DNA from 3 places in the Aurantimonas sp. A2-1-M11 genome. Region 3 is predicted to be linked to each of the others. Evidence: riboswitches for the same ligand, from Rfam matches in the RefSeq annotation. Region 3 holds a riboswitch; each other region holds the start of a gene.
What was found. A riboswitch is a leader RNA that binds a small molecule or an ion and turns the genes downstream of it on or off. The one in region 3 is predicted to bind thiamine pyrophosphate.
Positions count from the first base shown of each region.

Region 1: it holds a riboswitch for thiamine pyrophosphate, as region 3 does, so the genes downstream of both, thiO (glycine oxidase ThiO) here and thiD (bifunctional hydroxymethylpyrimidine kinase/phosphomethylpyrimidine kinase) in region 3, are expected to answer to the same signal.
Region 2: it holds a riboswitch for thiamine pyrophosphate, as region 3 does, so the genes downstream of both, thiB (thiamine ABC transporter substrate binding subunit) here and thiD (bifunctional hydroxymethylpyrimidine kinase/phosphomethylpyrimidine kinase) in region 3, are expected to answer to the same signal.

Region 1 covers NZ_JAZHLI010000059.1:17,515-19,771, forward strand. The annotation lists gene thiO (glycine oxidase ThiO) at 1-956, opposite strand, end outside; TPP riboswitch at 1,092-1,217, opposite strand; gene VQ042_RS20075 (DUF2937 family protein) at 1,376-1,888, opposite strand; gene VQ042_RS20080 (LysR substrate-binding domain-containing protein) at 2,071-2,257, opposite strand, start outside.
Region 2 covers NZ_JAZHLI010000015.1:54,484-56,740, forward strand. The annotation lists tRNA gene VQ042_RS09280 (tRNA-Arg) at 237-313, opposite strand; gene VQ042_RS09285 (thiamine diphosphokinase) at 384-1,025, opposite strand; TPP riboswitch at 1,246-1,342, shown strand; gene thiB (thiamine ABC transporter substrate binding subunit) at 1,393-2,257, shown strand, end outside.
Region 3 covers NZ_JAZHLI010000041.1:39,044-41,300, forward strand. The annotation lists gene glgB (1,4-alpha-glucan branching protein GlgB) at 1-1,064, shown strand, start outside; TPP riboswitch at 1,144-1,242, shown strand; gene thiD (bifunctional hydroxymethylpyrimidine kinase/phosphomethylpyrimidine kinase) at 1,291-2,109, shown strand; gene VQ042_RS17040 (GGDEF domain-containing protein) at 2,127-2,257, opposite strand, start outside.

The DNA.
Region 1 (2,257 bases), on a different contig from region 3:
TCGGCGAAGATCTCGGCGACGGCCTCCCCGGCCATGGCGGGGGACAGCAGGAAGCCGTGGCGGTAGAGCCCGTTCAGGCTGACCACCCGGGCCTGGCGCGTCACAAGCGGCAGGTTGTCGGCATAGGCCGGGCGCAGGCCGCTGCCGGTTTCCACCAGCTCGGCCTCGGCAAAGGCCGGATGCAGCGCATAGGCGGCATTGAGCAGTTCCACCGTGCCGCGCAAGGTGATGGCGCGGTCGTCGTCGGTCTCCACCATCGTTGCGCCCACCATGAACAGCCCGCCCTTGCGCGGCACCACATAGATCGGCGAGCGCGGATGCAGGAGCCGCACCGGGCGCGCCAGCGACACCTCCTGCGTGCGCAGCAGCAGCATCTCGCCGCGCACCGCCCGCAGGCGGGGCAGATCCGGGCGCGCGGCGATGCCGCGGGTATCGACGATGTGATCGTGGTCGAGGTCGGCGGGCGCGACACGGCTGCCCAGATGCAGGCGTACGCCGCGCCCGCGCAGCCGTTCGGCCAGCGCGTGCAGCGTGCGGCGGGGGTCGAGATGGGCTTCCTCGGCGAAGAACAGGCCGTCGTCGAATCGGCCGGACAGGTCGGGCTCCAGCGCCGCGATCGCCTCGGCGTCGAGACGCTCATGCCCGCGCGTGCGGCGGGCGAAGCGGTCGAGATCGGGCCGGTCGCGCCAAGGTGCCAGCACCAGCGTGCCGTTGCGCACGACCTCGGGAACCTGCCGCGCCCACCAGGCGATCCCCGCCAGCCCGGGAGCGACGATCGCGGGATCGGCGCTCTCGGCTTCGCAATGGGGCGCCAGCATGCCGCCGGCGAGCCACGACGCGGCCCCCAGCCCCAGTTCGGGCGCGGCCTCGTGGACGTCGAAATCGGCGCCCCGCTCGGCGAGTTCCAATGCGGTGACGAGCCCGGCAACGCCGGCCCCGATGACGGCCACGCGCATGGTCAAGCCCCGCCGACGCGTCGGGCGTCGTGCGTACATGCGAACCGGTCGGCCATACTCTCTCCTCGACGCGTCTCGGAGATCCGGCTGATCGACAGGGGAAAGACTGGCGGCGCGCGCCCGCGGCGGGGCGCCTGGCCCGCCAGCTTCCATCCCTCCGCCGGTCTGAACCGGATCAGGTTCGAAGGGTCGCCACGCGCTGCCGCCTCTCGGCGGCCGATGGCCTCTCAGTTCCCTGCCGGAACTCCCCTTGGATACGGCGAATCTGGGGCTCCGGAGCGGCGCTGTCAACGCCGCCGCGCGCCGAGGCGCCTTTCGTCCGACGCAATGCCCGGCACCGGTCTGTCTGACCGAGGCATCGTCACGCGCCCCCCCCATGATGAATGGGCACTCCGGCTCGGTGGCTCGGCGCAGCCGGTTCAGCCCTGCGGCAGCCGGCGCTCGCGGCGGCGGCGCCGCATGCGGACCGCACCGTGGCCGCCGGCCCCGATGGCCCAGCCGAGCCCGAATCCGACCACGGCCAGGAGCAGTCCTTCCACCGTGATCGGCAGCGCCGGGCGATAATCGGCGGCCGCCCGTTCGGCGATTTCCCAGTCCGGGTCGCCGACCGCGACGAAGGGGCGGAACAGGGGCGCCGATTCCGCCACCATCCGGTAGCGGCGCTTGACATCGTCGAACCGCGCGATCGTCTGCCCGGCGTCGGTGCCCTGGCGGGCGACGAAGGCGTCGCGGTTCTCGCGCAGCCGCTCCACCGCTTCGCCACGCGACAGGTCGGAGGCGGCCGCGCTGGCGTCGAAGCGTTCGACGATCCGGCGCAATTCGTCCGCCGCGCCGCCGAGCCGCTGCAGATATTGCTGGGTGAACTCGAGCGACTGGCTGGAGACGAGCCCCAGGAAGAGCGCCGCCACGACGCGGATGACCAGTCCCGGCATACCCTCTCCCTCCCCGCATGGCGGCCCGCCGCCGCCGCCGCTTCGCGCAGCGCCGCGATCATACGACGCCCACGCTGCCTGCGCATCCCGCATCGGCTAACGCTTCGACCTGCCGCTTCGACGCATCATGCGTCCCGGCAAACCGATGCCGGTGTCAGGCCGTGCTGCGGCCCGTGCGCGCGTCAGGCGAACAGTCGCGTCCCGCGCTCGGCAATCGCCCGGAAGCTGGCGGTCACATGGTCCGCCAGCGCATCGGCGACCGCTCCGGCACCGTCGCGGCGCGCCAGCGTCATGCGATAGTCGCCGAGCCGCGGCAGGCCGTGCTCGGCTCCCAGCCGGACGATGTCGCCCGAGGCCACGCTGATCGGC
Region 2 (2,257 bases), on a different contig from region 3:
GAGCGAGCGTGGGTTTCGACCCAGCCATCCACCTGTTTCGCACAATGTTTCGACACAGGTGCGCGGAAACCCTGTGTCGAAACACGAGATTTTTGGGTCGAAACCCCAGGCCGCTGCCCTTCTGACCAACGCGCAACCGCGTCGTCATCGAGTCGCGGAAATTACCAAGCCGTCCCCACCCCGTCCCCCGCTCACTGGCTACCACATTCCGTATCGTCATAAGTCTTTGATGACGTTGGTGATCCCGACTGGATTCGAACCAGTGACCCTCAGATTAGGAATCTGATGCTCTATCCTGCTGAGCTACGGGACCCACGCGATGCAACATAGTCGAAGCTGAGGGTATTCGCCAAGCCCGCTGGCGGCGATGACCGGGAGTGGCGTTAGCGTACGTTCGCATCGCTTTGGGCGAGCAGCAGGGCGGCCCCGCCGCGGAGCGACACCGTGATCGGGCCGAGCGCCTCGTTCGACTGGGTGAGAATCGAGTGGAAGGGCAGGTCGACGGCCTCAAGCGGCCATTTCGCCCCCGTGATGGTCAATCCCGAGACGTCCGAGAATTTCAGGATCGAGAACTGCGCGCCGGGAACCAGATCGAAGCATCGCCGGTCCGGGCCGAGAGGCCACGCGCGTTCGATGCCGTCGAAGAGCTCCACCTCGATGCCGCGGGCTGCATAGCGCAGCGCCAGGATCAGATGGGCAAAGGCGTGATCACTGCGCGGCCCGCCGAGGGCGCCCACGAGAAGCAGCCGGCTTGCGCCGCGTGCCAGTGCCGCCTCGATGGCGATCTCGCCATCGGTCATCGCCTTGTCGCGGGGGTAGGGTTCGCGCGGCAGGCTGGTCATCTCGATCGCTGGCCGCGGCGGGCTGGAATCGAAATCGCCCACCCAGAGTTCCGGCGTCACGCCCAACGCCGCGGCGTGGCGTACGCCGTCATCAGCCGCGATCACCCGCGTGCCGGCGATCGCGATTGCAAGATCGGGGGTCGGGGCGACATGGCCGGCAAGGAGAACGGAAAAGCGCGACATCGTCGCTCGCCTATAGCATTGCCCGGAAAAGGCCAATTGCCAGCTGTGAGGCTACCGGACGAAGACGGACGTGGTCGGCAGTCCAGCAGAAGTGGCGCCGTCCCACGCCACGCCGCCAAACTCGGGACAGGACTGGGAGCGAGGTTTGCGTCCATAGGACTAGTAAAGCCAAGAAAAGCCGGCGCCCTTGCCTGCGGTCGGTGTGCCCTCTAAGTCTGGAATTGCTCACACGGGGTGCCTTCGGGCTGAGAGGCGCAGGCCGACCCGACGAACCTGATCCGGATCATGCCGGCGTAGGGATGCGAGCGTCGGTGGGTGCCACGCGGACGCTTTCGTTTCGAAGGCCGCCGCACCGAAAGGCACCGCAATGGCCAGACTTTCCGATCAATTTGCGCTTGCAGCCTGGGGGCTCATCGCCTGCACTGCCCTGCTTGCGGGGCCGAAGGTGGCGGACGCCCAAGTCGAAAAGCCGGTGCTCTCCGTCTACACCTATGAGAGCTTCACGCCCGAATGGGGTCCGGGACCGAAGATCGAAGCCGGCTTCGAGGCGGTGTGTAATTGCGACCTGCGATTTGTCGGCCTCGAGGACGGCGTTGCGATCCTCAACCGGTTGAAGCTGGAAGGACCGTCGACCGAGGCCGATGTCGTCCTGGGGCTGACCACCGATCTCATTCCCGAGGCCAAGGCGACGGGCCTGTTCTCGCCCAGCGGCGTCGACCTGTCGGCGCTGGATGTCCCGACCGGCTTTTCGGACGAGGTCTTCGTCCCCTACGACTATTCGTATCTGGCCTTCGTCTACGATACGCAGGCGATCGCCGAGCCGCCGGCGAGCCTTGAGGATCTGGTCAATGGCGATCCGGAAATGAAGATCGCCATCGAGGATGCTCGCACCTCGACGCCGGGGCTCGGCTTGATGCTGTGGATGAAAAAGCTTTATGGCGACGAGGCGGCGGCGAAGTGGAAGCAGCTCTCGCGGCGGATCCTGACGGTGACGCCCGGCTGGAGCGAGGCCTATGGCCTGTTCACCAGCGGGGAGGTGCCGATGGTGCTGAGCTACACGACCTCGCCCGCTTATCACATGATCGAGGAGGGGACGGATCGGTACCAGGCCGCAAGCTTTGCGGAGGGGCAGTATCTGCAGATCGAGGTGGCTGCGATGCTGGAGAAGACCGACCATCCCGAACTCGCCACGCGCTTCCTGACCTTCATGCTGTCCGCCGACGTGCAGTCGC
Region 3 (2,257 bases):
CGCTGATCTACGACTACGGCCGGCCGGAAGTGGAGAACTTCCTGGTCGCCAACGGCCTCTACTGGCTGGACCGCTTCCATATCGACGGGCTGCGCGTCGATGCGGTCGCCTCGATGCTGTATCTCGACTATTCGCGCGAGCACGGCGAATGGGAGCCCAACATCCATGGCGGGCGCGAGAATCTGGAGGCCATGGCCTTCCTGAAGGACACCAACGAGCGGGTCGGCGAGTATTATCCCAAGGCGACGACCCACGCCGAGGAATCGACGGCCTTCCCGGACGTGTCGCGCCCGACCTTTGCCGGCGGCCTCGGCTTCCACTTCAAGTGGAACATGGGCTGGATGCACGACACGCTGCATTACATGCAGGAAGACCCGGTCAACCGACGCTACCACCACCATCACATGACCTTCGGCATGGTTTACGCCTATTCGGAGAACTTCGTCCTGCCGCTGAGCCATGACGAGGTGGTCTACGGAAAGGGTTCGTTGCTCGGCAAGATGCCGGGAGACGAGTGGCAGAAATTCGCCAACCTGCGGGCCTATTTCGGCTTCATGTGGACCCATCCGGGCAAGAAGCTGATCTTCATGGGCGGCGAGTTCGGGCAGGTTGGCGAGTGGAACCACGACCGTTCCCTCGACTGGCACCTCTTGGACCAGCCGGGCCACAAGGGCATGCAGCGGCTGGTGCGCGATCTCAACACCCTGTACCGCGAACTGCCGGCGCTCTACGAACTCGACTGCGATCCGGCCGGCTTCGAATGGGTCGACACGTCGAATGTCGAGCAGAGCATCATCGCCTTCATGCGCAAGGACCGCGCGGGCAATCCGGTGCTGATCGTCTCGAACTTCACACCCGTGCCGCGCCACGACTACCGCATCGGCGTGCCGCTGCCCGGCCGATGGGTCGAGCGGCTGAACACCGATGCCGAGATCTATGGCGGCTCCAATGTCGGCAATCTCGGCGGCAAGGAAGCCGAGGAGGTCTCGGTCCATGGCCGGCCCTTCTCCGTGCCGCTGTCGTTGCCGCCGCTGGGGACCATCGTCCTGGTGCAGGAAGACTGAGCCGGATCGGGGGAGGCGATCCGTCGCCTTCCTGCCCCTCGGGTTGCTGACACAGCCTGCGGCGGTGTTGTAGACTTTCACTTCGTGACGGGGGCGTCCGCCGGGAACGGCGGGCTGAGATGCACCCTTTGAACCTGACCCGGATAATGCCGGCGGAGGGAGTCGCGACTCCGGCGCCTCCCATCGTGCCGGGTCGGGCTCCCCGTCGGCCAGGAGCCGACACAAGATGCAGCCCGCGCCACCCCCTTCCATCCGCAATGTCCTGTCCATCGCCGGTTCGGACCCGTCCGGCGGGGCCGGCATCCAGGCCGACCTGAAGACCTTTGCCGCGAACGGCGTCTATGGCATGGCGGTCGTCACCGCCCTGACGGCCCAGAACACCCAATGCGTTACCGGCGTGGAACTGGTCTCGCCGGACTTCATAAGCCGGCAAATTGACACCGTTTTCGCGGATGTCCGCGTCGATGCCGTGAAGATCGGCATGATCGCCACCGCCGAGATTGCCCGCGCCATCGCGGATGCCTTGCGGCGGCACGAGGCGCCCAACGTCGTCCTCGACCCGGTGATGGTCGCCAAGGGCGGTGACCGCCTGCTGACTGGCGAGGCTGTCGCCGCGCTGCGGAGCGAACTCATTCCCCTGGCGGACATGATCACCCCGAACCTGCCCGAAGCGGCCGTCCTGCTGGATGCGGCGGAGGCGGCCAGCCGCGACGAAATGGACGGGGCCGCGACCCGGCTGATGGCGCTGGGGTGCCGGTCCGTGCTCCTGAAGGGCGGGCATCTGGCGGGAGACGAGAGCCCGGACCTCCTGGTCACGGCAGCGCGGCGGCAATGGTTCGAGGGCCGGCGCATGGTGACCCGCAACACCCATGGTACCGGTTGTACGCTGTCCTCGGCGCTGGCCGCGCAACTCGCACTGACCGGAAATGCTTTCGACGCGGCGCGGAGCGCCAAGGCCTATGTCGCCGGCGCCATTGCCGCTGCGGACCGGCTCGACGTCGGATCGGGCCATGGCCCGACCCATCACTTCCACATTCACTGGTAGGCCGGGACGGATCCCGTTCAGGAGGCCTGGCGGAACGCTGCTTCCGTCTTCCGTGTCTGCGACAGTCCCTCGGCTACAGCGTCTTCGACACGGTCGCGGCCCATGGACTTGGCCCGGTAGAGCGCCCGGTCGGCCGCCGTCAGCAGTC